DNA from 3 places in the Aromatoleum sp. genome. Region 1 is predicted to be linked to each of the others. Evidence: riboswitches for the same ligand, from Rfam matches in the RefSeq annotation. Region 1 holds a riboswitch; each other region holds the start of a gene.

Region 1 (10,431 bases):
CCGGCTCGTGTGGTGCGCGATCGCGTCAGGTGGCCTCGCCGTAGCCGCCTGGCTGGGCTTCGCAATCAGCGGCAACGGGATTTTCGGGCGCGTTGCAATCGACATCGGGGTCTGGTGGTTCATGCTGCCCGTATTCTTCACCGTGTGTCACCGGATGATCCCGTTCTTTTCGAGCAACATCATCGAAGGGTACATGATGGTTCGCCCGCGCTGGGTCATCGCGGTCATCATCGGCGCTTCCGTTCTGCACGGTGCGCTTTCGATCGCCGGCGCAAACGCGCTCACGTGGATCGTCGACGCGCCGGCGGCTGCTACCGCATTGTGGCTGTCATGGAAATGGCGGCTGCTTCCGTCCTTGCGCGTGCCGTTGCTCGGCATGCTGCACATCGGCTTCGCGTGGCTCGGCGTGGGGTTCGCGATGTCGGCGGTCCAAAGTGTGGCGGCGCTCTCCGGCAAGGCCTTGTTCGGTTTGGCGCCACTCCATGCGCTCGGTATCGGATTCTTCGCCTCGGTGCTCCTCGCGATGGTGTCGCGCGTGACGCTCGGTCATTCCGGCAACAAACTCGTCGCTGATCGCCTGACCTGGGGCCTGTTTCTCGGACTCGAGTTCGTCGCCTTGATGCGGATTGCGGCCGAGATCGTTCCGCCCTCATCGTCACGCGTCGTGATGCTGATCGCGGTACTCGGATGGCTCGCGGTGTTCGGGGCGTGGGCGGTGCGATATCTGCCGGTCTACCTACGCCCGCGTAGTGACGGCCGTCCGGGGTGAGTGAGATGTACCTGGGCATCAAGCACCTGCACGTCCTTTGTGCGGTGCTCAGCGGTTTCGGATTCGCGCTCCAGGGAATCTGGATGACGGTACGCAGTCCACTGCTCAACCATCGCCTGACGCGCGTGGTGCCCCATGTGATCGACACGATCTTTCTCGGTAGTGCGATCACCTTGGCCGTGACGAGCGGCCAGTTGCCGTTCGTCGCGCCGTGGGTCACCGCGAAAGTCGTCGGGTTGATCGTCTATGTCCTTTTCGGCGCGGTCGCCCTGCGACTCGGACCGACGATGCCGATCCGGGCGTCGGCTCTGGTCGCGGCGCTCGTCACCTTCGCGTGGATCGTGTCGGTTGCGCTGACTAAGAACCCCGCGGGATTCATTGCTTTTGTCGGAGACTTCTGATGGCTGATTCGCTTATTCCCGTCGCGCCCGGAATGGAGACGCCGATCGAAATGCTCGAGGCCTGCCATGAGCGGCTCCAGGCCCAGCTCGCCACGCTCGGGCGCCTTGCCGCCTGGCATCTGGAACATGGATCGGATCGTCAGGCGCAGCAGGCCGCGACGAACGTCATGCGCTATTTCGACATCGCAGCGGTCAATCATCACCTCGACGAGGAAGAGGACTTGTTGCCGGCACTGAAGGCGAGAATCGACTCCGGCAGACGCGACGCCCTGCAGGCGCTGATCGAGTCGATCCTCGCCGACCATCAGGAGATGTTCGCGGTGTGGGCCGCGATGCGCGCGAGGCTGGAACCGATTTCGCGCGGGGCAGAGGCGGAGCTCCCCGCCGACGAAGTCGAACGGTTCGCCGAGCGCTACCGTCGCCATATCGAACGTGAGGAAGGAGAGGTCCTGCCCCTCGCGCGCGAACTGCTGAAAGAGGAGGACATCGCGGCGATGAGTAGCGCGATGACCGGCCGGCGCCGTCAGGACGGGGAACGGCGAAGCTCGTGAACGGCTGAGGCGCATATCGGAACGCCGCGCAGACGCTCCCGGTCGGGCCGGCAGAAACGCGACTTTTCGAGCCGAACGATGCAGGTCCGGGGTCCGCGCCGCGAGCGGGACCCCGTTCGGCATCTGCCGCCTAACAGCGCGACGGTTGGTGCTGGATCAGCTTCTTCAGGCCCGCGATGTCGAGAATGCGAATGTGCTTCTGCTGGACGGCGATGAGGCCCTCATCCTGGAATTTCGAGAACGCCCGCGAGACCGTTTCGAGCTTCAATCCAAGGTAGGATCCGATTTCTTCGCGCGTCATGCGCAAGTGAAATTCCGCAGCTGAAAATCCCCGGGCAGTGAAGCGCTGTGACATGTTCAGCAGGAACGCCGCAAGGCGTTCTTCGGCCCGCATCGAGCCGAGCAGCGTCATCACACCGTGGTCGCGGACGATCTCGCGGCTCATCACCTTGTGGAACTGGTGCTGGAGCCCGTCGACGGCGCGCGCGAGTTCCTCGAGCTTGTCGTAGGCGATCACGCAGACTTCGCTGTCCTCGAGCGCAATCGCGTTGCAAGTGTGGGTTTCCGTGCTGATACCGTCGAGTCCCAGCATCTCGCCGGTCATCTGGAACCCGGTCACCTGCTCGCGTCCGTCCTCGAGCAGCACGTCCGTCTTGAACGAGCCGGCGCGGATTGCGTAGATCGCCTCGAACGGATCTCCCGCCCGGTACAGGTGTTGCTGCCGCTTGATCTTGCGGCGAGCGCCGACGAGTTCGTCCAGGCGGTCGATTTCGTTTTCCGACATCCCGAAGGGCAAGCAAAGCTCCAGCAGGTTGCACTGGGCACATGCGACTTTGAGACTGGCTATAGTAATCGGCACCGCCGCCTTCATTTGCACGATAATAACGTCCCTCTTCAGGTACGACCACGACCGCCGGGATGCTCCGTTGATCCACGTCAACCACAAAAGTACGGCTTTTTGCGATCGTACGAAATGCACTCAAGCGATACAACCATGACCAGCCAGAACGATCTTGTCTTCGACCCGCAGCTGATTCGTCGTTTCGACATCAACGGGCCGCGTTACACCTCTTATCCGACCGCTGATCGGTTCGTCGAGGCGTTCGACGCGCGTGCGCTGCAGGATTGGCTAGCCCAGCGCGCGGTGGGCGGGGTAAGTAAACCTCTTTCATTATACTTCCACATCCCCTTCTGTAACACGATTTGCTATTACTGCGCGTGCAACAAGATCATCACGAAGGACCACGCGCGGTCGGCCAAATATCTGAAGTACCTCGACAAGGAAATCGGGATGCAGGCGGACGCCCTCGGCGGCAGCCATCAGGTCACGCAGCTGCATCTCGGAGGGGGGACGCCGACCTTTCTGTCGCACGACGAATTGCGCCAGCTCATGGATTCGGTCCGCTCGCGCTTCACATTGGTTCCGAATGGCGAATATTCGATCGAGGTCGACCCGCGCAAGGTCGACTTCGAGACAGTGAAGCTGCTCGCCGAGCTCGGATTCAACCGAATGAGCGTCGGCGTCCAGGACTTCAACGAGGATGTGCAGGTCGCGGTCAACCGTGTCCAGTCGTTCGATGAGACAAAGCTCGTCATCGATTCCGCGCGTGCGACGGGCTTCAAGTCGATCAGTCTCGACCTGATCTACGGGTTGCCAAAGCAGAACATTATCAGCTTCAACCGCACGCTCGAACAGGTGCTCGAGCTGTCACCCGACCGCATCTCACTGTACAGCTACGCGCATCTGCCGGGGCTCTTCAAACCGCAGCGCCGCATTGCGGTCGTCGACATGCCGACGTCGGACACGAAGCTGCAGATCCTGCAACTCGCGATCCGCAGGCTTACCGAAGCGGGTTACGTCTATATCGGCATGGATCACTTCGCAAAACCCGACGACGAACTGACGATCGCGCAGCAACAGGGGCGGCTGCACCGGAATTTCCAGGGGTATTCGACCCAGGCCGAATGCGACCTCCTCGCTTTCGGCGTCTCGGCCATCGGCAAGATCGGTCCCGTGTACTCGCAGAACGTGAAGTCGCTCGACGAGTACTACGATGCGCTCGATCGCGACGAGCTGCCGGTGCTCCGCGGCATCGAGTTGACCGCCGACGACCTGTTGCGCCGTTCGATCATCCAGGCGCTGATGTGCCATTTCGAGCTTTCGATCGATTCCATCGAGATCGCCCACCTGATCAAGTTCGACGAATACTTCGCCGAGGAACTGAAGGACCTGAAGGCGATGGAGGAGGCGGGGCTGCTGAAAGTCACTGACAAGTGGATCAGCGTGCAGCCTCCGGGACGCCTCCTGGTCCGGGGTATCGCGATGGTCTTCGACCGCTACCTGCGTGCGGATCGCGAACGCGCCCGCTACTCGAAAGTCATCTGACGGCTGCCGGCGTCGAGCTTGCTCGACGCCCTGCCCGTTCGGGGTTGGATCGAAGTGTTACAATAGCGACGTCCCACACGTCGCAGCGGTGACGCTTCCGGCTTCCCGCTCCCCCGTATCTCTTCATGCCCGAAACCGGCTATTTCGCCGTCTTCCTGATCGGTCTGCTCGGCGGCACGCATTGCGTGAGCATGTGTGGCGGCATCGTGGGCGCGTTGACCGCTGGCGTTCAGGTGCCCGGAAAAACCGGGCGCCAGTGGCCGATCCATCTCGCTTACAACCTCGGCAGGATCGGTACTTACACTGCCCTGGGCGGCGTCCTCGGCGCGCTGGGCGGCGTCGGCCTGCTGTTCAACGACGTATTGCCGATCCAGCTCGTGCTCTATGTCCTCGCGAACCTCATGCTCGTCGCGCTCGGGCTCTACCTCACGGGTTTCACGCAACTGCTGGCGCCCGTCGAGCGGGCGGGCCTGCATTTATGGCGGCGCGTGCAGCCGATCACGGCTCGGTTCCTCCCCGCGCGCTCGTTGAAACAGGCTTTGCCGCTCGGACTGCTGTGGGGTTTTCTGCCCTGCGGGCTGGTCTACAGTGCGCTTACGACGGCGCTGGTTACCGGATCGTCGGTCCGCGGTGCCGGACTGATGCTCGCTTTCGGACTCGGAACGCTGCCGAACCTGATGCTCGCCGGAATGCTGTTCAAGCGCTTTCGAGATATCACGCGAAACTACCGCGTGCGCTTCGTCGCAGGTTTGCTCGTGCTCGGTTTCGGCGTGTTCGGACTCGTCCAGGCGCCGACGCTCGGCGGTCACCTGTGGAGCGGCGTGGTATGCGTCGTCTGAGCCGGGCAAGCCAATAGCGCTTGCCAAGAGCTTGGACCGAGACGGGGCTGGAGAGCGGTGAACAGGCGCGCGTCAGCGCGTTCCGCCCGAGCCGAAGGAGCTCAGGTTCGAACCGGCGCTCTTGACTTCGCGGATGGAACCGCCCGTCCTCGCTATCCGGCCCGTGCGGTGGAGGCGGGTTGCTTTCGGAGCGTCGGTCTCGTTGATGCCGGGTTTGAATCCGATTCGCTCTCGCGGGGTTCGCCGCCGAGCGCGCGCAGGATGGGGCAGGGCGCGGGTGCCTCGGTGTGTCCGCAGCAGTCGACGAGCTCTTGCAGCGCGCTGCGCACGTCTTCCAGTTGCCGGATCCGTTCCTCGACGCTGGCGATTTTCGATCTCGCGAGGGCCCGCGCGTTTTCGCGGTCGCGTTCGTGATCGAGGGCCAGGAGATCGGCGATTTCGTCGAGGCTGAATCCGAGGGTTTGCGCACGACGGATGGATCGCAGGCGGGCGAGCTCGGCGTCACCGTAAACGCGGAATGCGCCTTTCCTGCCGGCCGATTCGGGCAGAAGGCCGCGCCGCTGGTAGTAGCGGACGGTTTCGACTCCGACACCGGCGGACCGAGCGAGAGTGCCAATCGTGATGCCGTTCATTGGGGTTGACTCCGTACTTGAGTACAGAGTCTAGACTGCCCTGATCTTGGAAGGTTCGCAAGTCGCGTCCGGCGGAATGCCTCACCGCGACGTTTGTCCCAGTAACAGTCTCCGGGAGGCCGCAGATGACGAGTGTTGCGACGAAGGCCGTGCCGGTTCCGGTCGAATTGCCTATTTCAGGCATGACCTGCGCTGCGTGCGCGACTCGCATCGAGAAGGTGTTGAACCGCCTTCCGGGCGTCAGTGCGACGGTGAACCTCGCTGCCGAGAAGGCGCGTGTCAGTTTTTCCGAGGGGAGCGGCGGCCCGGGGGCAGCGGTCGCGGCGATCGAGCGGGCGGGATTCGAGGTCCCGACCGTGTCGCTGGAACTCGCGGTCTCGGGGATGACGTGTGCGGCGTGCGCCACGCGTCTCGAGAAATTACTGAACCGCTTGCCGGGCGTCGAGGCGACGGTGAATTTCGCGACGGAGCGGGCGAGCTTGCGTTACCGGCCCGGTCTTTCCGTGCCCGACGCGATCAAGCAGGCAGTGCAACGGGCCGGGTTCGGCGCCGCGGAAACGGGTATCGCGGCCCGGGAACAGCAGCGCCAGCGGCAGGCCGCGAGTTGGAAGGCGGAACTCCACCGCTTCTGGATCGCCGCGCTGCTGACGCTGCCGCTCGCGGCCCAGATGCCAGCGATGTTCGGCGCGGGATGGACTGCCGACGCACCGCACGAAATCATTCCGCGCTGGCTGCAACTGATCCTCGCGTCGCCGGTGCAGTTCTGGATCGGCGCGCGGTTTTATCGCGGCGCGTGGTCGGCGCTGCGGGGCGGCGGAGCGAACATGGACGTGCTGATCGTGCTCGGCACGAGCATGGCCTGGGGCTACAGCGCGGTAGTCACCTTGCTCGGTCGGCACGATCTGCACGTCTATTTCGAGGCGTCCGCCATGATCGTCACGCTGATCCTGCTCGGCAAGCTGATGGAGGCACGTGCCAAGGCGCGGACGACGGCGGCACTCGACGCGCTGTTGCGTCTGCAGCCGCGGCAGGCTTTCGTGGAACGCTACGGAGACATCGTGGCGGTGCCCGTCGAAACGCTGCAGCCGGGCGACGTATTCGTCGTCCGACCGGGCGATTCGGTGCCGGTCGACGGCGAGATCGTTTCCGGAAGGTCGGCGCTCAACGAAGCGATGCTGACTGGCGAGAGCATGCCGGTCGATAAGCACGATGGCGAGCCGGTGTTCGCCGCGACGCTGAACGGCGAAGGCGTGTTGCGGTGTCGCGCGACGGGTGTCGGCGCACACACGCTGTTGGCGGGCATCATCCGGATGGTCGAGCAGGCGCAGGGGTCGAAGGCCCCGGTCCAGAGGCTTGCCGACCGGATATCCGCCGTGTTCGTGCCGGTCGTCGTCGGGATCGCATTCGTGACGTTCGTACTGTGGTGGTGGTTCGCGGGGGATTTCGGGCAGGCGCTGACGAGCGCTGTCGCGGTGCTCGTGATCGCGTGCCCCTGCGCGCTCGGCCTCGCGACCCCGACCGCGATCATGGTCGGCACGGGGCAGGGCGCGCTGGCCGGAATGCTGATCAAGAATGCGCAAGCGCTCGAACTCGCCGAGAAGATCCGCGTCCTCGCGATCGACAAGACGGGTACGCTGACCGAAGGAAGTCCGGCGGTGAGCGACGTGGTTTCCGCCTGCGGCTGGAGTGGCGACGCGCTCCTCGGGATTGCCGCCGCGCTCGAGCAGACGAGCGGGCACCCAATCGCGACAGCGATCGTCGCCGAGGCGCGGCGCCTCGGCGCGCCGATCGCGGCCGCGGACGCGGTTTCGGCTATTCCCGGTAAGGGGCTGAGCGGTGCGGTCGAAAACCGGGATATCCTGCTCGGTACGCCGGCTTTTCTCGCCGAACGCGGGGTAGCGGTGCCCCCGGGTGCCGCGCCTGAACTCGCCGCTGCCGGGAAGACGCTCGTCGCCGTCGCGGTCGACGGGCAGTTCGCGGGCTTGATCGGCATCGCCGACCGCGTCCGTCCCGATTCGGCTGCTGCGGTCGCGCGACTGTACGGGCGCGGGCTCCGTGTCGTCATGCTGACCGGAGACCACGAGGCGACCGCGGCGGCGATCGCGACACAGACCGGCATCCGCGACTGGCGCGCGGGCGTGTTGCCGGGGGACAAGGCGGCGGCCGTCCAGAAGCTCGCGGCGAACGGCGAGCGCGTCGGCATGGCCGGCGACGGCATCAATGACGCGCCGGCGCTCGCTGCAGCCGATGTGTCGTTCGCGATCGGCGTCGGTGCCGACGTCGCGGTCGAGGCGGCCGACATCACGCTGGTGAAAAACAGTCTCAACGGCGTCGCGGACGCGATCGACCTGTCGCGGGCAACGCTCGCGAAGATCCGGCAGAACCTGTTTTTCGCGTTCATCTATAACGTGCTCGGCATCCCGCTCGCTGCGTTCGGCTTACTCAATCCGGTGATCGCGGCTGCGGCGATGGCGATGAGTTCGGTGTCGGTGCTCGGCAATTCCTTGCTGCTGAAGCGGTGGCAACCGGGGCGATAAATGTTTTCTTCGAAGGAGGTTCGAGAGATGGCTGAAGCGACGATCAAGGTCGAGGGGATGAGCTGCGGCGGCTGCGTGCGCAGCGTCACCGAAGCGTTGAAGGCGCAACCCGGGGTCGGCGACGCCGAGGTGACGCTTGAGACGGGGCAGGCGCGGATCGACTACGACCCGGCGCTCGTATCGGTCGCGCAACTTCGGCAGGCGGTCGAGGACGCGGGGTTCGACTCGCCCGCCTGAGCGCCGGGGGTCGAATCAGTCTTCGAGGCGGAAGACGATCGGCACGTTGAGCCAGCTCTCCATCTTCACCTCGCCCTTGCTCGCGGGCACGAAGCGCCAGTTCTTCACCGTTTCGCGGGCCGCATCGTCGAGACGTGGATGTCCGCTCCCTTCGGCGATTTCCACCACCCCGGCGGCGCCATCGGCGAGCACCCGGACTCTCAGCAGTACGCGCCCTTCCTCTCCCCGGCGACGCGAGATTCGCGGGTAGGTAGGCGCGGGGTTGCTGAGGTAGGCGGCGTCGAAACGCGCTTCCGTAATCGGCAGCGAAGCGCCCTGCGATGCACGGGCGACGGGCGCAGAAGCGGCTGCCTCTGCGGCAGAGTGCCTTGGACTGTGACTGGCCGATACCGTGGCCGACTCGGCTGCCGAAGGACTTGGGGCGACCGGAGCGGGCTCCGCCGTCGGGCCGTCATCGCGCGAGTCACTGGCCTTCTCTTCGACGGCAACCGGCGCCGGTCTGTCCCGCCGCGGATCGGGGCGGCGAGCCTGCGTCGGGGGGGGCGCGAGCTTGGCGGGCGCCGGATTCGGGGACTTCGGCGCGGCGTGGGCAGAGGCAGCGCGAGCGGGTGGGAAAGCATCCGGCGCGGGTGTGGGGGGCAGGGGCGACGGAATGTCGTCGTGCGCCGGGGGCGCCACGCGATCGGGCTCGCTCACGCCCGCGTCGGTCTGCGACGGAACCTGAGCAGGGCCCGCGGGCGCAAGCAGGCGGACGACCATGACGGGCTCGGCCGGGTGAGCCGGCGTGCCGCTTCCGAGCGTGGACAGCGCGAACAGACCCGCGGCGTGAGCGCCGGCGACCGCGACCAGCCATCCCCAATGCAGACGGGGGAACCAGGACGCCCTGCGTGTGCTGTCGAACGAGAAGAATCGAGAAGCCGCCAAGCCGATCAAAATCCGCGGAAAGTTCGTCGAACGCGGGCGGGCACGGGCACGAGGCGCGTGCTGCGCGGCTCACCCGCAACGCAGTCACTTTGTGGTTCGAAGGCCGGTCTCCGGGCTTTGCGCGAGCGCGCATCTACCGTTGCGGGGGCAGCGCAGGAGTTTCACCTGCTTCCCGATTCTCCGCGCGCATCTGCCGCGGCACCTTCGAGAGAGCGCGATTATAAGCCTTGCGGGGCGATCTCGGCCGAGCTGCGGGGCGAAGTGGCAAAGCCGAGAACGTCCGTCCTCGTGTGCGAAAGTACGGCTCCACGGCTGCCTCCGGTGCCTGCCCCGCGTCCGCACGCTGCGCGAAAGTGCGATTGCCGCTTCCTCTGGCCAGCGCGTCGTCCACCGCGGAATGAGACGCCCACTATGACGGCGTCGCAATGTTCGGCGGCGACTTGATTTAGATCACTTACATACGGTTACGTTCTCTATACCTTCCGGTGCGCCCGCACGGGCGTGTTCGCGACTTGTCGCGGCGACAAGCCGTGCGACGCTCGACTGTCCTGACCTGGAACCGATGATGAAAACATTCCTTGCGCCAGCCGCAGCGATGATGAATCGGCTGAGTTATCCGATGAAGTTCGGTCTGCTCGGCCTCGGCACCCTCATCGCGTTCGCGAGCCTGATGCTGGCGCTGGCGAACGAACTCAACGACACGATAGACCGCACGCGGCGCGAGTTGGTCGCGTCGGCGCTGTCGCGGCCGTTGTCGAAGGTCGCCGAGCTTACCCAGCAACATCGCGGCATGTCCGCGTCACTGCTCGGCGGCATGAAGGTGATAACCGACCAGCGCGCGGCGAAGGAGCGCGAGGTGGACGCGGCGATGGCGGCGCTCGAGGCGAAGTTGCCGACCGTCGACCGTAGCGGCGAAACGTGGAGTTCGATCCGCACCGAGTGGGACCGGATCAAGCGCGATGGCCTCGACTGGACGGCGTCTGAAAGTATCGCCGCGCACACGCAGATGATCGAGCGCCTGCTGTCCTTCCAGATTGCATTCGCAGACGCGTACGGGCTCAGCTTCGATCCGGAGCAGGAGAGCTTCTACCTGATGTCCACGGCGATCGCGCGCATGCCCTATCTCCTCGAGCGCATCGGCCGCCTGCGGGCGCG
Region 2 (10,431 bases), on a different contig from region 1:
CGGACGCGGTCGTCTTCGACAACCTCGTCAGTCCGGTGATCGTCGACCTCGCACCGCCGTCGGCCGAGCGGCATTACGTCGGTAAGAAGGCGTCGGACCACACGCTGCCGCAGGACGAGATCAACCGCCTGCTCGTGCGCCTCGCGCGGGCGGGCAAGCGCGTCGTGCGGCTCAAGGGCGGCGACCCGTTCATCTTCGGCCGCGGCGGCGAGGAGATGGAGGTACTCGTCGCGGCGGGCGTCACCGTCGAGGTCGTTCCCGGCGTCACCGCCGCGGCCGGGATCGCCGCGTACGCGGGCATTCCGCTGACGCATCGCGACCACGCGCGATCGGTGATCTTCACGACCGGCTTTCTGAAGGACAGCGCGCTCGATCTCGACTGGCCGATGCTCGCGCGGCCCGGGCAGACGCTCGTCGTCTACATGGGCATTTCGCGGCTCGCGGAGATCTGCCGGCAACTGATCGCGCACGGCCTGCCGGCGACGACGCCGGCCGGCGTCGTCGAGCGCGGCACGACGCAGGCGCAGCGCGTCGCGACCGGCACACTCGCGACGCTCGCCGACATCGTGCGCGACGCCGACATCCGGCCGCCGGCGCTGACGATCGTCGGCGACGTCGTCGGCCTCTACCCGCGGCTCGCGTGGTTTGCGCCGGAGGCGGTCGAGCAGCCGCAGCACGCGCCGCATGTCGGCTGCACCGCGGTGCATCCGCGGGCGGAGCCAAAGGCATGACGGCTCGACGTGGAGCGGGTCGCGGCCGCGGCTTGTTCGGCGCGTGATGACGGGCATGCGGCGACGGGGATTTCCCGGAAGGAGAAGACCAAGTCGCGAGGGAAGTCGAAGCGGATGGCGCACGCGGAACGCGAACCAGGAAGAACCAGGAAGAACAAGGAAGTTGACCAGCATTTCAACCGTTTCGAGGTGCCCGCGCCCGCGCGGGAGAATCGGGAAGGCGGTGCGATTCCGCCGCGTGCCCAGCGCCGTGATGAGGATCGTCCGGGCAGGCGTCAGCCACTGGCGAAAGCCGGGAAGGCGCCCGGACGAGTCGAGCCTCAGTCGGAAGACCGGCCTCGAGACCAATTGGCAGCCGCCTGGACCGCGGCGCCCGACTGCTCTATCACAAGGGGACTATCCATGAGCAGCTCCACGCAGGACACGCAGCACCGGCCCTCGTTCAGCGACGACGAGAAGGCGGCCGTCTACCGCGCGATCTATACGCGCCGCGACGTCCGCGGACAATTCATGCCGCAGCCGATTCCCGACGACATGCTCGCGCGCGTGCTCAGCGCCGCGCACCACGCGCCGTCGGTCGGCTTCATGCAGCCGTGGGACTTCATCGTCGTGCGCTCGCCCGAGGTCAAGGGGCGGGTGCATGACGCTTTCCGCACCGCGCACGCGGAAGCGGCGCTGATGTTCGAAGGCGACAAGCGCGACACCTATCGCAGCCTGAAGCTCGAAGGCATCCTCGAAGCCCCGGTCAACCTCTGCATCACCTGCGATCGCGACCGCAACGGGCCGGTCGTCGTCGGGCGCACGCATATCAAGACGATGGACGTCTACAGCAGCGTCTGCGCGGTGCAGAACCTGTGGCTCGCCGCGCGCGCTGAAGGCCTGGGCGTCGGCTGGGTCAGCATCTTCCATCAGGACGCGCTGCGGGAAGCGCTCGGCATCCCGCGCAACATCGTGCCGATCGCGTATCTGTGCATCGGCTACGTGAGCCATTTCTACCGCAAGCCGGAGCTCGAATCCGCCGGCTGGATTGCGCGGCGGCCGCTCGAAGAGCTGTTGCATTTCGACCGCTGGCAAGGACCGGCAGACGAGCCGGGCGCGGCGCTGATGCAGTCCGTGCGGGAAGCACAGGCCGAGGCCAGCGCGGCGAGCCGCTGATCGTGCGGCGGGACGTGGGGGCGGCAGTGCCTCGCCCGGGTCCCGCCGGCGGACGCGGGAGAATGCCCGGCCGTGTTGGGGATAAACTCCCGCCTGTCCCGTCCCGATCTGGACGCGCTTTGCTCGAAGACACCCTCCTGGATACCGGCGGCGGTCCGTCGCGGCGCTGCGCGTGGGCCGGCTCCGACCCGCTCTATCGCACCTATCACGACACCGAGTGGGGCGTGCCGGTCGATGAGGAGCGGACGCTCTTCGAATATCTGCTGCTCGAAGGCGCACAGGCGGGGCTGTCGTGGATCACGGTGCTAAAGAAGCGCGCGCGCTACCGCGAAGTCTTCGACGGCTTCGATCCGGCACGCATTGCGCGCTACGACGACGCGAAGAAGGCCGAACTTCTCACGGACGCGGGCATCATCCGCAACCGCGCGAAGGTCGACGCCGCGATCGGCAACGCCCGCGCGTGGCTTGCGCTGCGCGAGGCCGGCATCGACCCGGTCGCGTGGTTGTGGGGCTTCACGGGCGGGCGCCAGCTCGCGAACGCGTTCGCATCGCTCGCAGACGTGCCGGTTTCGACGCCGACATCCGACGCGATGAGCAAGGCACTGCGTTCGCGGGGGTTCAAATTCGTCGGCAGCACGATCTGCTATGCGTTCATGCAGGCGGTCGGCATGGTCAATGATCACCCGGTCGGCTGTTTCCGCCATGCCGAAGTCGCGCGGATTGCACAGGAGCGCGGGCGATGAGGATGCGGCGGCGACGGCGCGGGACGACGCTCTGAAACTCCCGCGGCCCGCTGCCGTCTGTCCTGCAAGCTTTCGACCCGCCCCTCTCCGATGAACTTTCTCGCGCATGCCTTTCTCGCCGGCGATTCGCCTGCCGACCAGCTCGGCGGGCTGATCGGCGATTTCGTGAAGGGGCCGTTGCCCGCAGGGCTGCCGGCCGAGGTCGCGGCAGGGGTGAAACTGCACCGCCTGATCGACGTGTTCGCCGAAACCGAAGCGGCTTTCGCGCGCAGCCGCGCGCGCGTATCCCCGCCGCGCCGCCGCGTCGCCGGGGTGATCGTCGACATGGTCTACGACCATTTTCTCGCGCTGCACTGGAGCCGCTTCCGTGCCGAGCCGCTCGATGCCTTCACGTCGCGGATGTATCGGCTGATGGACGTGAACGCCGCGCTGCTGCCGCCCCGGCTGCTCGAAATCCTGCCGCGGATGCGCGACGCCGACTGGCTCGCTTCGTACCGCTCGGCCGAGAGCACCGCGCTCGCGCTCGACCGCATCGGCTTGCGGTTGCGCCGGGAAAACCTCCTGCGGGGCAGCGGCGCCGAGCTGGTCGGCGATTACGCGGGCTTCGAGACGGATTTTTTTGCGTTCATCGGACCTGCGCAGCGATTTGCGGAAAACTGGCTGCGGGAGCGGTAAGGACCCCCGCGCTTCCGGCCGCCCCGGACGGGGGCCGCATGGACCGGGAAAGTATTGCTGCGGTGTGCCGCGATACCCTGGATGGGTTAGTTCGCTCGCGGAAATCACGCCGCGTCAAGCCCGAAAACCCTCCTTTGGCGTTGGAATCTACATTTCCTCACAAAAGGCCAAATCCGCGCCGGCCAACGCGTTGCGGCGCGAATTCCCCCCCGGCAGGACCCGAGCTTGCCCTGCGCGCGTTGACAGGGCAGGTTCCTCTAAATACATTGCAGGCGTTGCTGCGTCGCAATAGCTAGCAGCAACGTCTTGATTCGATTGAATTGATAAGGTGCGGCGCCGAGTCTTTCCACAGGGAGGACGGCGCAGAACAGCATGGCCGCGCGCACCGCGGGGGCACGTCGTCAAGTTGCGTCGGCTTGCCTCAACGACCACTGAAGACCGAGTACGTCGATATCCGGTGTCGGCATTCCTGCCGCGCCGGTTCCCAGCCCAAGCACGACCAAGGGCACCGTCACGCCGTTTTTTGGCGCTGCGGGAGATCGATGTGTCCGATCACAGCACGGAGGAACCATGGTCAACGCAACTCGTGATCGGCGGAAGCGAACCACGTCCGACGTCGTCACTCATTTTGCCCAGGCGTCGATGGTGGTGGCGGGCATGCTCGTAGCGGGATGGCTGGGTACCGGCTATCTAGAACATGAACCAGTCGCGTTTGCGGACCTCGGGGTGACCGAAAGCGGCGCGACGAGCGAAGCCGTCGCCGCGGTGGCGGTCCCGGTCGTGCAGGAGCCCGTCCGGCGCACCGCGATCGTCGAGGAAGTACTCTCGTCCGAAATGCGGCGCGTGCGCGACTACGTCGCGGGGCGCTACAACGTGCCGACGAAGATGCTCGACCCGGTGCTCGCCGCCGCCGAGCATCATGGCCGCAGTTCCGGGATCGATCCGCTGCTGATCGTCGCGATGATGGCGATCGAGTCGAGCTTCAATCCGGTCGCCGTCAGCAGCATGGGCGCGCAAGGGCTGATGCAGGTGATTCCGCGCTACCACATGGACAAGATCGGGGACGTGCGCGGGAGAAATCCGCTGTTCGACCCGCAGATCAACGTGCGCGTCGGCACGCAGGTGCTCGCCGAAGGCCTGCGCCGCTTCGGCAGCCTGCAGGCGGCGCTGCAGTACTACGGCGGCGCGCGCAGCGATCCGCAGGCGCGCTACGCGAACAAGGTGTTGGCGATGAAACGCCGGCTGCTCACTGCGGCGGGCCGCGACCTGCCGAGCGCGACCGACGCCTGATCGGCGTTTTCGCAGCCGGGCCGCCGCGAGGCGGCCGGTTTTTGTGTACGGGCTGCGCGGCGCCCGCGCGCTCAGCGCGACAGGCGGAGCCCTTCGATCCGTTCGGCGGCTTCGAGCAGCCGCTCGGCGCGCGTCGTATAGGCGATCCTGAGGTGCCGGCGCGACTCGTGATCGCCGAAGTCCAAGCCGGGGGTCGCGGCGACGCCGGCCTCCTCGATCAGGCGATGGGCGAGGGCGGCGCTGTCGTCGGCGAGGCGCGACACGTCGGCGTAGATGTAGAACGCGCCCTGCGGCTCGGCCGCGACGACGAAGCCGAGTTCGCGCAGGGCCGGCAGCAGCGTGTCGCGGCGCACCGCGAATTCCTTGCGGCGGGCTTCGAGAAGCTCGATCGTCGCCGGCGCGAACGCGGCGAGCGCCGCGTGCTGGGCGGGTGTCGATGCCGAGATGAAGAAGTGCTGCGCGAGCTTCTCGATTTCGCGCTCGTAGCCGGCCGGCACGACGAGCCATCCGAGCCGCCAGCCGGTCATGCCGAAATACTTCGAGAAGCTGTTCACGACGAAGACGTCGTCGGCCGACTGCAGCACGGTGGCCGAGTCGACGCCGTAGGTGAGCCCCTGATAGATTTCGTCGACGATCAGCGTGCCCGCGCGCGCGCGCACCGTGTCGCGCAGCGCGACGAGTTCGGACGGGTCGAGCAGGGTGCCGGTCGGGTTCGACGGGCTCGCGACGACGATGCCGCGCGTGCGCGGCGACCAGGCCGCGGCGAGCTGCACGGGGGTGGGCTGGAAGCGCGTCGCTCGGTCGACCGGCAGCGCGCGGGCGACGCCTTCGAAGCTGCGTACGATGTGGCGGTTCGACGGATAGCCGGGATCGGGTAGCAGCCATTCGTCGCCCGGGTCGGTCGTCGCCGCGAGCGCGAGAATCAGCGCGCCCGACGCGCCCGGCGTGACGACGATGCGTTCGGGCGGCACATCGGCTTTGAGACGGTCGTGGTAGAAGCGGGCGATCGCGTCGCGCAGGCGCGGCAGGCCGAGCGCCGCGGTGTAACGCACGTCGCCGCTCGCGAGAAAGCGGGTTGCGGCCTCGATCATCGGCGGCGGGGTCGGAAAGTCCGGCTCGCCGACCTCCATGTGGATGATGTCGTGCCCTTGCGCCTCGAGTTCGCGCGCGCGGCGCAGCAGCTCCATCACGTGAAAGGGCTGGATGTCGGCGAGGCGTCGGGCGAAGTGCGAGGTCATCGGGTTTCCTTCCACTGGCAACGTCCGGATGAACGGCGCGCGAAGGGCGGGTGAGGCCAAAAATGAAAAAGCGCCGACGGGTCGGCGCTTTCGGCTTTCGATCGGGCTGCCGGACGAGCGCCCGGCAGCGGGTCGGACCTCAGACGGCGAGCGTCAGTTCGAACAGTTCCCGCTTCAGCACGAGCTCGCGCGGCAGGCGATCCTGCAGCTTGTCGAACCATTCCTTGTGCAGCGCGAGTTCCTTCTTCCACGCTTGCGCGTCGACGCTCGTCAGCGCGTCGAACTGCTCGCGCGTGACGTCGGCGCCGCTCCAGTCGATGTCCTCGAACTTCGGCATCCAGCCGAGGCCGGTTTCCTTGCCGCCGACGCGGCCGCGCACGCGGTCGACGATCCACTTCAGCACGCGCATGTTCTCGCCGAAGCCCGGCCACATGAATTCGCCGCGCTCGTTCATCCGGAACCAGTTCACGCAGAAGATCCGCGGCGTGTCCTCGACCACGTGGCCCATCTTCAGCCAGTGGTTGAAGTAGTCGCCCATGTGGTAGCCGCAGAACGGCAGCATCGCGAACGGGTCGCGGCGCACGACGCCCTGCGCGCCGAACGCGGCCGCGGTCGTCTCCGAACCGAGCGTCGCGGCCATGTAGACGCCGAAGTTCCAGTTGAACGCTTCATAGACGAGCGGCACGGTCGTCGCGCGCCGGCCGCCGAAGATGAACGCCGAGATCGGCACCCCGGCCGGATCTTCCCACTGCGGATCGACCGACGGGCACTGCGACGCCGGCGCGGTGAAGCGCGAGTTCGGGTGCGCCGCCTTGCGGCCGGTTTCCTTCGCGATTTCCGGCGTCCACTCCTTGCCCTGCCAGTCGATCAGATGGGCCGGGGCTTCCTTGCTCATGCCTTCCCACCACACGTCGCCGTCGTCGGTCAGCGCGACGTTCGTGAAGATGATGTTTTCCTTCAGCGTCGCCATCGCGTTGTAGTTCGTCTTTTCGGACGTGCCCGGCGCGACGCCGAAGAAGCCGGCTTCGGGGTTGATCGCGTAGAACTTGCCGTCCTTGCCCGGCTTGATCCACGCGATGTCGTCGCCGATCGTCGTGATCTTCCAGCCGTTGAAGCTCTTCGGCGGGATCAGCATCGCGAAGTTCGTCTTGCCGCAGGCCGACGGGAACGCCGCGGCGACGTAGGTCTTCTCGCCTTCGGGCGACTCGACGCCGAGGATCAGCATGTGTTCGGCGAGCCAGCCTTCGTCGCGCGCCATCGTCGAGGCGATGCGCAGCGCGAAGCACTTCTTGCCGAGCAGCGCGTTGCCGCCGTAGCCCGAGCCGTACGACCAGATTTCGCGCGTCTCGGGGAAATGCACGATGTACTTCGTGTCGGGGTTGCACGGCCAGCGCGAGTCCTCCTGGCCCGGCTCGAGCGGCGCGCCGACCGAATGCACGCACGGCACGAACTCACCGTCGGCGCCGAGCACGTCATACACCGCGCTGCCCATGCGGGTCATCGTCCGCATGTTGACGACGACATACGGGCTGTCGGAGATCTCGACGCCGATGTGCGCGATCGGCGAGCCGAGCGGACCCATCGAGAACGGGATCACGTACATCGTGCGGCCGCGCATGCTGCCGGCGAACAGGCCGTTCAGCGTGTCGCGCATCTTCGCCGGGTCTTCCCAGTTGTTCGTCGGACCGGCGTCGGCCTTGTCCTTCGAGCAGATGTACGTGCGGTCTTCGACGCGCGCGACGTCCGACGGGTCGGAGCATGCGAGGTAGGAATTCTTGCGCTTTTCCGGGTTCAGCTTGACCAGCATGCCGGCCTGGACCATTTCGGCGCACAGCCGGTCGTACTCGTCCTGCGAGCCGTCGCACCACACGACCCGCTCGGGCTGCGTGAGTGCGGCGATGCCGGCGACCCACTTCTTGAGGCCTTCATGACGGACGTAGGTGGGAGCAGCGGCCAGGGCGGCCTCGGCGAAGCGTTGATTCATGGTGGGATATTCTCCAGATTGCACGTGCGAAACCGGTCCCGTCGGTCGTGCCTCTGGCCTGTTGGCCGGCGGGTGCAAGGCATCCGCCTTGCTGTCGCGGCTGCGGAAACTACTAGGGTTAACCGCAGTCGGCGAAAGCCTAATATTATGCCACGGCAGCGCATTGGCCCGGAATGGCGTTGAAAGCTTTTCTTTCGGTACTCGTGCCGGGCCCGCTTTCGCGCATCGCGCCCGAAGTCGTACTCGCCGCGCCCCACAACTCGAACGAAGAGACCGCCATGGATGAACTGATACGCTCCGCCGCCCTCGACTACCACCGCCATCCGCAGCCCGGCAAGATCTCGGTGATGCCGACGAAGGTGCTGTCCAACCAGCGCGACCTGTCGCTCGCCTACTCGCCCGGGGTCGCCGCCGCGTGCGACGCGATCGTCGAGGATCCGGCCGAGGCCGCGACCCTGACCGCGCGCAGCAACCTGATCGGCGTCGTCACGAACGGCACCGCGGTGCTGGGCTTGGGCAACATCGGCCCGCTCGCCGCGAAGCCGGTGATGGAAGGCAAGGGGGTGCTGTTCAAGAAGTTCGCCGGCATCGACGTGTTCGACCTCGAGATCGCCGAGCACGACCCGGACAAGCTGATCGACATGATCGCCGCGCTCGAGCCGACCTTCGGCGGCATCAACCTCGAGGACATCAAGGCGCCCGAGTGCTTCTACATCGAGTCGAAGCTGCGCGAGCGCATGAAGATCCCGGTATTCCACGACGACCAGCACGGCACCGCGATCGTCGTCGGCGCGGCGGTGCTGAACGGCCTGCATCTGCTCGGCAAGGACCTGAAGAAGATCAAGCTCGTGACCTCCGGCGCCGGGGCGGCGGCGCTCGCGTGCCTGCGGCTCCTCGAGAAGCTGGGGATTCCGGTCGAGAACATCTGGGTCACCGACATCGAGGGCGTCGTCTACGAGGGCCGCACGGTGCTGATGGACCCGATCAAGGCGCGCTACGCGAAGCCGACTTCGGCGCGCACGCTCAGTGAGGTCATCGAGGGCGCGGACGTGCTGCTCGGCCTGTCGGCGGGCGGCGTCGTCAAGCGCGAGATGGTCGCGAAGATGGCGGCCAAGCCGCTGATCCTCGCGCTCGCGAACCCGATCCCCGAGATCCTGCCCGAAGAGGTCCACGCGGTGCGCGACGACGCGATCATCGCGACCGGGCGTTCGGACTATCCGAACCAGGTGAACAACGTGCTGTGCTTCCCGTTCATCTTCCGCGGCGCGCTCGACGTGGGCGCGACGACGATCACCGACGAGATGCAGCTCGCCGCGGTCCACGCGATCGCCGAGCTCGCGCGCGCCGAGCAGAGCGACATCGTCGCCGCCGCCTACGGCGAGAAGGTCTCCGGCTTCGGCCCCGACTACATCATCCCGCGCCCGTTCGACCCGCGCCTGATCGTCAAGATCGCGCCCGCGGTCGCGGTCGCCGGCATGGCGTCGGGGGTCGCGACGCGCCCCATCACGGACTGGGACGCGTACCGCGGCCAGCTCAACAACTTCGTCTGGCACTCGGGCCTGATCATGAAGCCGGTGTTCGCCGCCGCGCGCGGCACGGGCCAGCGCATCATCTTCGCCGAAGGCGAGTCCGAGCGCGTGCTGCGCGCGGTGCAGACGGTCGTCGACGAAGGTCTCGCGAGCCCGATCCTGATCGGCCGACCCGACGTCATTGCGACGAACATCGAGCGCTTCGGCCTGCGCATCCGCGCCGAGCGCGACTTCGTGCTCGTCAATCCCGACTCCGATCCGCGCTTCAAGGAGCTGTGGATGGATTACCACCGGCTGATGGAGCGGCACGGCGTCTCGGTCGACTACGCGAAGAAGGAAGTGCGCCGGCGCACGACGCTGATCGGCTCGCTGATGCTCAAGCACGGCTACGGCGACGGGCTGATCTGCGGCACCTACGGAATGCACCGGCTGCACCTCGAGTTCATCGAGAAGATCATCGGCCGCAAACCGGGCGTCGAGAACTGCTATGCGATCAACGTCGTGAGCCTGCCCGGGCGCACGCTGTTCCTCGCCGACACCTACGTGAACTACGACCCGACGCCCGAGCAGATCGTCGAGATGACGCTGCTCGCGAGCGAGGAGATGTCGCGCTTCGGCCTGACGCCGAAAGTCGCGCTGCTGTCGCATTCATCGTTCGGCTCGGCCGACTCGCCGACCTCCGAGAAGATGCGCGCCGCGCTGCAGCTGCTGCACGAGCGCCATCCCGAGATCGAGGTCGAGGGCGAGATGCACGGCGACGCGGCGCTCGACGCGGAGTTGCGCCTGCGGATCTTCCCGAACGCGCGCATGCGCGAACAGGCGAACCTGCTGATCTTCCCGACGCTCGACGCCGCGAACATCGCGTTCAACCTGCTCAAGACCGCGGCCGGCGAAGGCATGACGATCGGGCCGATCCTGCTCGGCGCGGCGAAGCCGGTGCATATCCTGACGCCGTCGGCGACGGTGCGCCGGATCGTCAACATGACCGCGCTGACCGCGGTCGAGGCATTGCAGAACCCGGCCTGACGCGGCGCGTCGTACGACACGGGCGTGCCGGCCTTCCGGGGCCGCGCACGGCCGTGGCAT
Region 3 (10,431 bases), on a different contig from region 1:
CAGGATGTCGCGCTCGGCCAGGTCGGCGAGCCCGACTTCGGCGAGCGCCGCGCGCGCAATCGCAACGTCGTCGTCGCTCTCCCAGCCCCAGCGACCCAGATGCGGATGGCGGCCGACGAGCGCCGTCTGCAGCACCGACGCCGAGAAATGGTCCGGCTGCTGCTGCGGCAACAGCCCGCGAAAGCGCGCCGCCGCGAGGTGATCCCAGTCGGCATACGGCCGGCCGCCGAGCCGCACCGCCCCGACCGACGGCGCGCGCAGCCCGGCGAGCGTGTGCAGCAGCGTCGTCTTGCCTGCGCCGTTCGGCCCGAGCAGCACGAGGCACTCGCCGGCCGCCAGACGCAGGCTGAACTCGCAGCACAGCCAGCGCTCGCCGATTTGCAGCGCGAGGCGGTCGGCCTCGAGCAGGATTTCATCGCCGACGCCGACGGCGGATCCGGCCGGGCGGACGACAGCGGCGGGAGCGCGGGGCGGAAACGCGTTCATGGCCCCTCGTCAGCGCGGATGCCGCGACAGCAGGAACAGGAATACCGGCACGCCGATCAGCGCGGTCAGCACGCCGACCGGCAACTGCATCGGCGCGATGACGGTGCGCGCCGCGGTGTCCGCGACCGTCAGCAGTGTACCGCCGGCGAGCATCGACGCCGGCAGCAGCACGCGCTGGTCGTTGCCGATCGCGAAGCGCACGAGGTGCGGCACGATCAGCCCGACGAAACCGACCGAGCCGACGAGCGTCACCGCGGTCGCGGTCAGCAGCGACGCGACCAGGTACAGCAGGTAACGCAGCCGCTCGACGCGCACGCCGAGCGCGCGGGCGGAGAGTTCGCCACGCGCGAGCACGTTGAGATCGCGAGCGAACGGCAACACCGCGACAAGCCCGACGACCATCAGCACCAGCGCGGGCCACGGCCGCGACGCGCCGGACGCGTCCCCCATCAGCCAGAACAGCATCGACTGCAGCCGCGTGTCCGTCGCAAGCGACAGCATCAGCGTGACCGCCGCGCCGCAACCGGCCGCGACGATGACGCCCGTGAGCAGCAGCCGCGTCTGCGTCCACGACCCGTCGCCGTGCGCGAGCCCGAACACCAGCAGCATCGCTCCGAGCGCCCCGGCGAACGCCGCCAGGTCGACGAGCCACGGCGCAAGCCCGAACAGCATCGCGCCGAGCGCCCCGACCGCCGCCCCGCCCGAAATCCCGAGCACGTACGGGTCCGCGAGCGGATTGCGCAACAGCACCTGCATCAGCGCCCCCGCGATCGCGAGCAGCCCCCCGCACGCGAACACCGCGACCGCGCGCGGCAGGCGCAGTTCGCGGACGACCCCCCCCGGGAGGCTGTCGCCGTCCCCGAGGAGCCCGGCGACAACGTCCGGGAACGAGATGTGCAGGTCACCCGCCGAAAGCGCGAAGACCAGCGACCCGCAGGCCGCGAGCGCGAGCACCGTTAGGACGGGAAGGACGCGGGGGACGATGCGCAATTGCAGAGGGCTCCCTCAGCAGCGGATCACGCGGGTTATCAGAAGGACAGTTTCGCGCCGACCTTCCACGTACGGGCGAAATTGACCGGATAGATCTGATCGTCGCCGACCCACACGCCGTTCTCATACTCGAAGAGATTACTCACCGCCGCGTACACTTCGACATCCTTGATGCGGTGGCGGTAAGCGAGGTCTGTCGATTGGTACTCGCGCTGCTTCTGCGCGTTGTTGTTGTCGAAATCGTCGGCGGCCCACGCCTTGCTGCGCCATGTGTGCGACAGATAGAAGTTTCCGCGCTCTCCGACCTTGACGTTGAACCCCGCGACGACGTTATGACGCGGGACGCCCGGCAGTTCCTGGCCGTCGAACGCGCCGTTGCCCGAATCCTCGCGGTCAATCATCGCCCGCGTCCAGGTGTAGTTGACCAGCACGGTCAGCCCTGGCGTCACCATCCACGAATCCTGCGCCTCGAGGCCATATTTGTGCGAGCGGTCGATATTGGTGTTGAAGCTCGTCAAGAAATTGCCGGAGTCGAAGAAGTAGATCTCGTCCTCGAGTTTGGCGTGGAACGCCGCGACCTTCAGACGATTGACCGACGTGACGTGGTTCATACCGAGCGTGAGGGTGCGCACCTTCGCGGGCTCGATGAACGCGTTGAACCGCACGATGCTCGGAAACACCGAGAAGTCCGCCTGGAAGAAGCGGTCGATGTCCGGCGCCTGGAAGGCGCGGTTGTAGTTGCCGAACACCGACAGCGCGCTGTCGACGCGGTAGTTCGCGCCGATGTCCCACGACGTCAGGTCTTCGTCGTCCTTGAGGCGATTACCGGCGTCAGGCTCGAACTCGTACTCGACACGCTCGCGACGGGCGCCGGCGGAGAGGGTCAGATCCCCCAACTCGTACTGCCCTTGGACAAATCCGCCGAGATTGCGCTTCGTCGTGTCGTTGTCGCTTCCCTTGCGCACGCCGTCGAAGGACTGCACTCCGGCCGTGAGCGAGAACACATCGCCGAGGTACTGCAGCGAAATTTCATCCGACAGGTAGCGGTAGTCGGACTTGAAGTCGAACTGCACGAATTCCGACATCTTGTCTTCGTCGCTGTGGCGGGCCGCCAACCGCACCGACGACGTCAGGTCGTACTCGGCACCTACACCCCAGTAGTCGGTCTCGTACTTTTGATGCGTATAGGGCGTCGGATTGCCGAAGAAGTCCGGTTTCGCAGCAAACGTCGCCGGGTCGTCCTTGAACTGGGCGAGTGTCAGCGAATCGGGAAAGCGGGTGTCGATGCGCGAACTGCCGGCGTCGAAACTCAGCTTCAGCCCATCCGCGGGCTTCCCGGAGGCACCGACGCGCCAGCTTTCTGCGTCGGATTCGTCGCGATGCCCGGTCGAATCCTTGTCGCTGAACCCGCCATGCTCGCTGTGGTCGACGGTCGCCGACAATGCGAAGCGGTCGCGCACGAGACCGGCGCTCCCGGTCGCCCCGATCGCGTCGTAATTGCCCGCGTTCACCTCGATGCTCGCGCCGGGGCGCGGCTTCGTGTAGATCTGGATTGTCCCCGCGGTCGCGCCGTCACCGTAGATCACCGAGCCGCTGCCTTTCGCGATCTCGATGCGGTCGATATCGGCCAGCGGGATGGCGCCGAGCAGTTGCGGCACGATGTCGATGTTATTGAGGCGCCGTCCGTCCAGGGAAATTACGACGTTCTGGAAGCCGTCGGAGGCGCCATAGCCGCGCATGTTGATGCTCGGGGTGTAGCGGTTGCCGAAATACGGCCCCACCTGGATCGACGTCTGCTGCGCCAGGTAGTCGACGAGCGTGGTCGCGCCGGAGCGTTCGATGTCGCTGCGGCGATGGACTTCGGACGCGTAGGTTGCGGCAACGTCGGGCGTGTCGATGCGCGTCGCGGACACGATCACCGTTTCACCGCTCGCGTCGGCGGCCTGCACGGCGGTCGCGAATGCAAGCGGAAAAGCAGCAGCAACCGCGACGGCCGTCGCGGACAGGCGGATGTTCATCGGGATTCTCCCTGTGCCGCGGCAGCGTCCCCGCTTACCGTGGCGATGTTTCACGAGTCAGCGCCCATCGGGGAGCACGATGCGAGCACGGAAAAAGCGCGCTTCGCCGCCACCCCGCGGCACTTCAGCCAATTCGCGTTCGGGCCGGTATCCGGACTCGTGGGCTGGCCGGCGTTCCGGATGGAACTGCCGGACCGGTCGCATCGCCTTCCCGGACTCGTCGTCCAGTGGCGGTTGGATGCGCCTTGCGTCCACTTACCGTTGCGGGGGCAGCGCAGGCATTGCGTCACGCTTCGAGAGCGCTCGCGCACCTGTTTCCCGTTTAACCTTCCGGCGAGACTCGCCTTCGGGCACCTGAAACACGTCGCATCCGAAACCCGGATGCGGGCGTGGATAATAGCGTTTTCCACGACTTCCTGCAGCGCGAAATCCGCGCGGATCCCCACGACATGTCCGCCCACCTGATCCTCGGCGGCGCCCGCTCGGGCAAGAGCCGCCTCGCCGAGACGCTCGCGCAAGACAGCGGCCTGCCGGTGACCGTCATCGCCACCGCCGAAGCCCTCGACCCCGAAATGGCCGAACGCATCCGCCGCCACCGCGAAGACCGCCCCGCGGCATGGCGCGTCGTCGAGACGCCCGTCGCGCTCGCGCAGGCGCTGCGCGACGAAGCGCACGAAGGGCGCTGCGTGATCGTCGATTGCGTGACGCTGTGGCTGATGAACCTGATGGTCGGCGCCGAGTTGCTGCCCGCGCCGCTCGACGCGCACCACCTGCCGCGCTTCCTCGCCGAGCGCACCGCCCTGCTCGACTGCGTGCTGCAGCTGCCGGGGCCGATCCTGCTGGTCGCGAACGAAGTCGGCCTCGGCCTCGTCCCGGAGACGCCACTCGGCCGGCTGTTCCGCGACGAAGCCGGACGGATGAATCAGGCGCTGGCCGGCCTTTGCGAGAAAGTCACCTTCGTCGCCGCGGGGCTTCCGCTGGCGCTGAAGGGCTGAGCCGCGGGCTTCCCGGCACCGCCGCGAACGGCAAGACGCGCCGCGCCGCCGTGCTACCATCACCGCCCTTCAGGACAACGTCACACTCCCCGATGGACTTCGACATCCGCCCTCCCGCGACCGAACTCGCGGCCGCGCTGCAGCACCGCATCGACCGCAAGACCAAGCCGCACGGCGCGCTCGGGCGCCTCGAAGCGCTCGCGCTGCAGATCGGCCTCGCGCAGCAGACGCTGAATCCGCAGATCCGCCAGCCGCACGTCGCGGTCTTCGCCGGCGATCACGGCGCGGCGCGCGCGGGGGTCTCCGCGTTCCCGCAGGAAGTGACGTGGCAGATGGTTGAGAACTTTCTCGCCGGCGGCGCGGCGATCAACGTGTTCTGCCGGCAGATGGGGCTCGATCTGACCATCGTCGACGCGGGCGTCAACCACGATTTCGGCCGCCGTCCGGGCCTCGTCGACGCGAAGGTCGCGAACGGCACGGCGAATTATCTCGAAGCGCCGGCGATGAGCGCGGACCAGTGCCGCGCGGCCGTCGCTCGCGGTCGCGACCTCGCGCATGCGCTCGCGGCGAACGGCTGCAATCTCGTCGGCTTCGGCGAAATGGGGATCGGCAACACGGCGTCTGCGACGCTGCTCACCTGCTGCCTAGCGGGCGCGGACCTGCGCACCGCAACGGGCCGCGGCACCGGGCTCGACGACGCCGGCGTGAGCCGCAAGCAGAAGCTCCTCGGCGAAGCGCTCGCGCGCGGCGGCCGGATTTCGGAGCCGCTCGCCGCGCTCGCCGAATACGGTGGCTTCGAGATCGCAATGATGGTCGGCGCGATGCTCGGTGCCGCGGAAAAACGCATGGTCCTGCTGATCGACGGCTTCATCGTCACGTCGGCGCTGCTCGTCGCGCACGCGATCGCGCCGCAGATCCTGCCCTATTGCGTGTTCGCGCATCGCTCGAAGGAGCAGGGCCACGCGGTCCAGCTCGAGCACCTCGGCGTCGACGCGCTGATGGATCTCGACCTGCGCCTCGGCGAAGGCACCGGCGCCGCGCTCGCATTCCCGCTCGTGCAGGCCGCGGTGAATTTCCTCAACGACATGGCGAGCTTCGATTCGGCCCGCGTCGACGGTCAGCTGGAGCCGGGCCGGTGAGCGTGCGACGCGAATGCCGCCGCGCTCGCGCAAGCCGATGAACGCGCTGCGCTACCAGCTCGAACTCTTCTTCACCGCGCTCGGTTTCTTCACGCGGCTGCCGGTCCCGACGTGGGTGCCGTGGTCGCCGGAGCGGCTCAATCACGCGGCACGCTACTTTCCGCTCGTCGGCTGGCTCGTCGGCGGCCTCGGGGCGGCGAGCTACCTCGCGCTCGCGCAGGTCCTGCCGCCGACGCTCGCGGTGCTGCTGTCGATGGCGGCGACGATCCGCGCGACCGGCGCGTTCCACGAGGACGGCTGGGCGGATGCGTGCGACGGCCTGGGCGGCGGGTGGGACAAGGTCCAGGTGCTGACGATCATGAAGGACTCGCGCATCGGCAGTTACGGGACGGTCGGCCTCGTGCTGATACTGCTCGCGAAGGCCGCGGCGCTCGTCGAACTCGCCGGCGCGGGCGACCTGAAGGTCGCGGCCGCGCTGCTCGTCGCGCACCCGCTGTCGCGGCTCGCGTCGACGAGCCTGATCCACCTGATGGAATACGTCCGCGAGGACGAAAGCTCGAAGTCGAAACCGCTAGCGCGGCGGCTGTCGGCCGCCGAACTCGCGACCGCGACGCTCTTCGGCCTCGCCCCGCTCGCATTGCTCGCGCCGCTCGAAGCGGCGGCTGGGCTCGTCGCGACGTTCGCGGTCACCGCCTGGGCCGCGCGCGTGTTCCTGCGCCGCCTCGGCGGCTACACCGGCGACTGCCTCGGCGCCGCGCAGCAGGGCAGCGAACTCGCCTGTTACCTCGGCATCCTCGTCGCATGGAACTTCACCTGATCCGCCATCCGCGACCGGACGTCGCCGCCGGCGTCTGCTACGGGCAGGCCGACGTCGGCGTCGCCGAATGCGTCGCGACGGTCGCCGCGCGGTTGCGGCCGCTGCTCCCGGCGGGCTACGCGCTGCACGCGAGCCCGCTCGCCCGGGCGCGGCTGCTCGCGGCCGAACTCGGCGCACCGGTCCTCGATGAGCGGCTCCGCGAGATACACTTCGGCGAATGGGAACTGCGGCCGTACGCCGAGATCGGCGCGGCGATCGACGCCTGGGCGAGCGCGCCGCTCGACTTCCGGGCGCCGGGCGGCGAATCCGCGCGGCAGATGGCGGCGCGGGTGCTCGACTGGCTCGGCGAAGTCGTCGATGGCCGCTCCGGCGAGCCGGTCGTCGTCGTCGCCCACGGCGGCCCGCTGCGCGCGATCGCCGGTCACCTGCTCGGTCTGCCCGCCGAGCGCTGGCTCGGGCTCGACTTCGCGTGCGGCCACGCGACCCGGCTCGATGTCGAAGACTGGGGCGTCGCGCTGAAGTGGTTCAATCGCTGAGTTGCGCACCTGCGTCACGGCGGCTTCGGCCAATCCGCGCACCCGAAGAACGGCTGCGGGACGCGCACGCCGTCGCGTGAGAGCAGCGGGTTCGGTTTGCCCCGGGTGACGCCCATCGCGCACCCGGCCCGACCACGACGGACCGCGCCGCGACGCCGGCCGCTCGAAAACAGCGGTTCATGGGATAATCTTCGACTTTTCAGCACGCTGGTCACGCCTTCCGCCTCATGCCGCCCACCCTGCCCGACTTCTCGAACGGCCGCGTCCTCGTCGTCGGCGACGTCATGCTCGACCGCTACTGGCACGGTTCGACGACCCGCATCTCGCCCGAAGCGCCTGTCCCGGTGGTCAAGGTCGAGGCCGACGAGTTCCGCGCCGGCGGGGCCGGCAACGTCGCCCTCAACGTCGCATCGCTCGGCGCGAACGCCGAGCTCGTCGGGCTCGTCGGTCGCGATGAAGCCGCGCGGCTGCTGCACGAACGGCTCGAAGGCGGCGGCGTCGTCTGCCGGCTGCTCGAGGCGCCGCAGCATCCGACGATCACAAAGCTGCGCGTGATCAGTCGCCACCAGCAACTGATCCGGCTCGATTTCGAAGACAACTTCGCGATGCTCGAAAGCGCCGGCGTCGAGGAAGCGTTCCGCAACGCGGTCAGCGGGAGCGGCGCGATCGTGCTCTCCGATTACGGCAAGGGGACGCTCGCCGAAGTCGGCACGCTGATCCGCGTCGCGCGCGAACATCGCGTCGCAGTCGTGGTCGACCCGAAGGGCACGGATTTCGGCCGCTACGCCGGCGCGACGGTGATCACGCCGAACCTCAGCGAGTTCGAGGCGGTCGTCGGGCACTGCGTGGATGAAAGCGCGCTCGTGTCCCGCGGTGAGGCGCTGCGCGAGATGCTCGACCTCGAAGCCCTGCTCGTCACGCGCAGCGAGCGCGGTATGACGCTGCTGCAAAAGGGCGCGGAGCCGCTGAACCTACCGACGCAGGCGCGCGACGTGTTCGATGTCACCGGCGCGGGCGACACCGTCGTTGCCGTGCTGGGCGCGGGGCTCGCCTGCGGCCTGTCCCTGCCGGACGCGACCGCCTTCGCGAACCTCGCCGCCGGCGTCGTCGTCGGCAAGCTCGGGACCGCGACCGTCAACCTGGCCGAACTCGATCTCGCCCTGCATGCGGCGAGCGCAGTCCGCCCGGCCGAACCGCGCGCGTAACGCGGACGTATTCAGGAGGGAAATGATGATCATCGTCACCGGCGGCGCCGGCTTCATCGGCAGCAACATCGTACAGGGCCTGAACGACCGCGGCCACCGCGACATCCTCGTCGTCGACGACCTCACCGACGGACGCAAGTGCCTGAACCTCGCGGACGCCGACATCCGCGACTACATGGACAAGGACGATTTCCTGCGCCGCATCGAGGCGAACGAGGAGTTCGGTCCGGTCGAAGCGATCTTCCACGAGGGAGCGTGCTCCTCGACGACGGAGTGGGACGGCCGCTTCGTGATGTCCGTGAACTACGAGTACACGAAGTCGCTGCTCGCGTGGGCACTCGCCCGCCGGGTGCCCTTCCTGTACGCGTCGTCGGCGTCGGTTTACGGCATGGGCCCGACGTTCCGCGAGTCGCGCGAGTTCGAGCGCCCGCTCAACATGTACGCGTACTCGAAGTTCCTGTTCGACTGCCACCTGCGCACGCTCGCGCCGCGGATCGACAGCCAGGTCGCGGGCCTGCGCTACTTCAACGTGTATGGGCCGCGCGAGCAGCACAAGGGCAGCATGGCGAGCGTCGCGTACCACTTCCACAACCAGCTCAACGAGAGCGGACGGCTGCGTCTCTTCGAGGGGGCGGACGGCTACGGCCCGGGCGAGCAGCAGCGCGACTTCATCCACGTCGACGACGTCGTCGCGGTCAATCTGTGGCTGCTCGACAACCCGGGCGTGCGCGGCATCTTCAACGTCGGCACCGGCCGCGCGCAGACCTTCAACGAGGTCGCGCGTGCCGCGCTGGCGTGGCACAAGGGCGAAGCCGGCGGCGGCGGCATCGACTACATCGCCTTTCCCGAGCACCTCAAGGGCCGCTACCAGAGCTTCACGCAGGCGGACATGAGCGCGCTGCGGCAGGCGGGCTACGACCGTGAGTTCATGCCGGTCGAGGTCGGCGTGCCGCGCTACATGGAATGGCTGGCGCTGCGCGACTGATGGCCCCGAGCCGCAGGATTCTCGTCGTCGGGCCGTCGTGGGTCGGCGACATGGTGATGGCGCAGAGCCTCTTCATGACGCTGAAGGCCGCCGGTCGGTGCGAGATCGACGTGCTCGCACCCGGATGGTCGCTGCCGATCCTCGAGCGCATGCCGCAAGTGCGCCGGGGCATCGCGATGCCGCTCGGACACGGGCAGTTCGACCTGCGTACGCGCTGGCGGCTCGGGCGCGAACTCGCGAAGACGCGCTACGACCAGGCGATCGTGCTGCCGGGGTCGCTGAAATCCGCACTCGTGCCGTTCTTCGCCGGCATTCCGCAACGCACCGGCTTCCGCGGCGAGATGCGCTACCGCCTGCTCAACGACATGCGAACGCTCGACAAGCAGGCGCTCCCGATGACGGTGCAACGCTTCATCGCGCTCGGACTGCCGCCGCGCGCGATGCTTCCGCACCCGCTGCCGCGACCGAGCCTGACGCCGGACCCGGCGAACCAGTCGCGCCTGCGCGAGACCCATCGGCTGAGCGCCGACCGTCCCGCGATCTGCTTCATGCCGGGCGCGGAGTACGGCCCGGCGAAACAATGGCCGCTGCCGCATTTCGCGACGCTCGCGCGCGAACTCGTCGCCCGCGGCCACCAGGTCTGGATTCTCGGCTCCGACAAGGACGCCCCCGCGGGCGACGAGATCGTGCGTACGGGCGGCAACGGCGTCGTCAACCTGTGCGGGCGCACGCGGCTCGCCGACGCGGTCGACCTGCTCGCGATGAGCGAGGCCGCAGTGACAAACGACTCGGGACTGATGCACGTTGCCGCCGCGCTCGACCGGCCGCTCGTCGCGATCTACGGCTCCTCGACGCCGGACCACACGCCGCCGCTCGCCGACCGCGTCGTCGTACGCTACCTTCGCCTCGAATGCTCGCCGTGCTTCGAACGGGTCTGCCCGCTCGGCCACACGAACTGCCTGAAGGAGATCACTCCGCAGAGCGTGCTGCGCGCGCTCGAATCGCTCGGCCTCGCCGCACCGCTGCGTTTCGTCCGCTCCGCCGGAGCCGTCTGAATGCGCGTGCTCGTCGTCAAGACGTCCTCGCTCGGCGATGTCATCCATACGCTGCCGGCCCTCACCGACGCGGTGCAAGCGATCCCCGGAATCCGTTTCGACTGGGTCGTCGAGGACGCCTTCGCCGAGATCCCGGCGTGGCATCCCGCCGTCGATCGCGTGATCCCGGTCGCGGTCCGGCGCTGGCGCAAGGCGCCGCTGCGCG

The links. A riboswitch is a leader RNA that binds a small molecule or an ion and turns the genes downstream of it on or off. The one in region 1 is predicted to bind cobalamin.
Region 2: it holds a riboswitch for cobalamin, as region 1 does, so the genes downstream of both, bluB (5,6-dimethylbenzimidazole synthase) here and V6M37_RS04110 (energy transducer TonB) in region 1, are expected to answer to the same signal.
Region 3: it holds a riboswitch for cobalamin, as region 1 does, so the genes downstream of both, V6M37_RS18425 (TonB-dependent receptor) here and V6M37_RS04110 (energy transducer TonB) in region 1, are expected to answer to the same signal.

What each region holds. Positions count from the first base shown of each region.
Region 1 covers NZ_JAKFEF010000017.1:39,230-49,660, reverse strand. The annotation lists gene V6M37_RS04155 (NnrS family protein) at 1-769, shown strand, start outside; gene V6M37_RS04150 (SirB2 family protein) at 775-1,170, shown strand; gene V6M37_RS04145 (hemerythrin domain-containing protein) at 1,170-1,721, shown strand; gene fnr (fumarate/nitrate reduction transcriptional regulator Fnr) at 1,852-2,592, opposite strand; gene hemN (oxygen-independent coproporphyrinogen III oxidase) at 2,716-4,107, shown strand; gene V6M37_RS04130 (sulfite exporter TauE/SafE family protein) at 4,233-4,946, shown strand; gene V6M37_RS04125 (MerR family transcriptional regulator) at 5,099-5,578, opposite strand; gene V6M37_RS04120 (heavy metal translocating P-type ATPase) at 5,704-8,115, shown strand; gene V6M37_RS04115 (heavy-metal-associated domain-containing protein) at 8,143-8,352, shown strand; gene V6M37_RS04110 (energy transducer TonB) at 8,368-9,111, opposite strand; cobalamin riboswitch at 9,361-9,497, opposite strand; gene V6M37_RS04105 (methyl-accepting chemotaxis protein) at 9,842-10,431, shown strand, end outside.
Region 2 covers NZ_JAKFEF010000007.1:25-10,455, forward strand. The annotation lists partial or broken gene cobA (uroporphyrinogen-III C-methyltransferase) at 1-731, shown strand, start outside; cobalamin riboswitch at 902-1,086, shown strand; gene bluB (5,6-dimethylbenzimidazole synthase) at 1,134-1,886, shown strand; gene V6M37_RS01295 (DNA-3-methyladenine glycosylase I) at 2,006-2,629, shown strand; gene V6M37_RS01300 (acyl carrier protein phosphodiesterase) at 2,720-3,304, shown strand; gene V6M37_RS01305 (transglycosylase SLT domain-containing protein) at 3,875-4,594, shown strand; gene V6M37_RS01310 (pyridoxal phosphate-dependent aminotransferase) at 4,666-5,832, opposite strand; gene V6M37_RS01315 (phosphoenolpyruvate carboxykinase (GTP)) at 5,972-7,816, opposite strand; gene V6M37_RS01320 (NADP-dependent malic enzyme) at 8,095-10,371, shown strand.
Region 3 covers NZ_JAKFEF010000085.1:50,364-60,794, reverse strand. The annotation lists gene V6M37_RS18435 (ABC transporter ATP-binding protein) at 1-486, opposite strand, end outside; gene V6M37_RS18430 (FecCD family ABC transporter permease) at 496-1,476, opposite strand; gene V6M37_RS18425 (TonB-dependent receptor) at 1,515-3,494, opposite strand; cobalamin riboswitch at 3,620-3,868, opposite strand; gene cobU (bifunctional adenosylcobinamide kinase/adenosylcobinamide-phosphate guanylyltransferase) at 3,944-4,489, shown strand; gene cobT (nicotinate-nucleotide--dimethylbenzimidazole phosphoribosyltransferase) at 4,582-5,628, shown strand; gene V6M37_RS18410 (adenosylcobinamide-GDP ribazoletransferase) at 5,675-6,445, shown strand; gene cobC (alpha-ribazole phosphatase family protein) at 6,430-6,981, shown strand; gene rfaE1 (D-glycero-beta-D-manno-heptose-7-phosphate kinase) at 7,209-8,186, shown strand; gene rfaD (ADP-glyceromanno-heptose 6-epimerase) at 8,212-9,171, shown strand; gene waaF (lipopolysaccharide heptosyltransferase II) at 9,171-10,226, shown strand; gene waaC (lipopolysaccharide heptosyltransferase I) at 10,227-10,431, shown strand, end outside.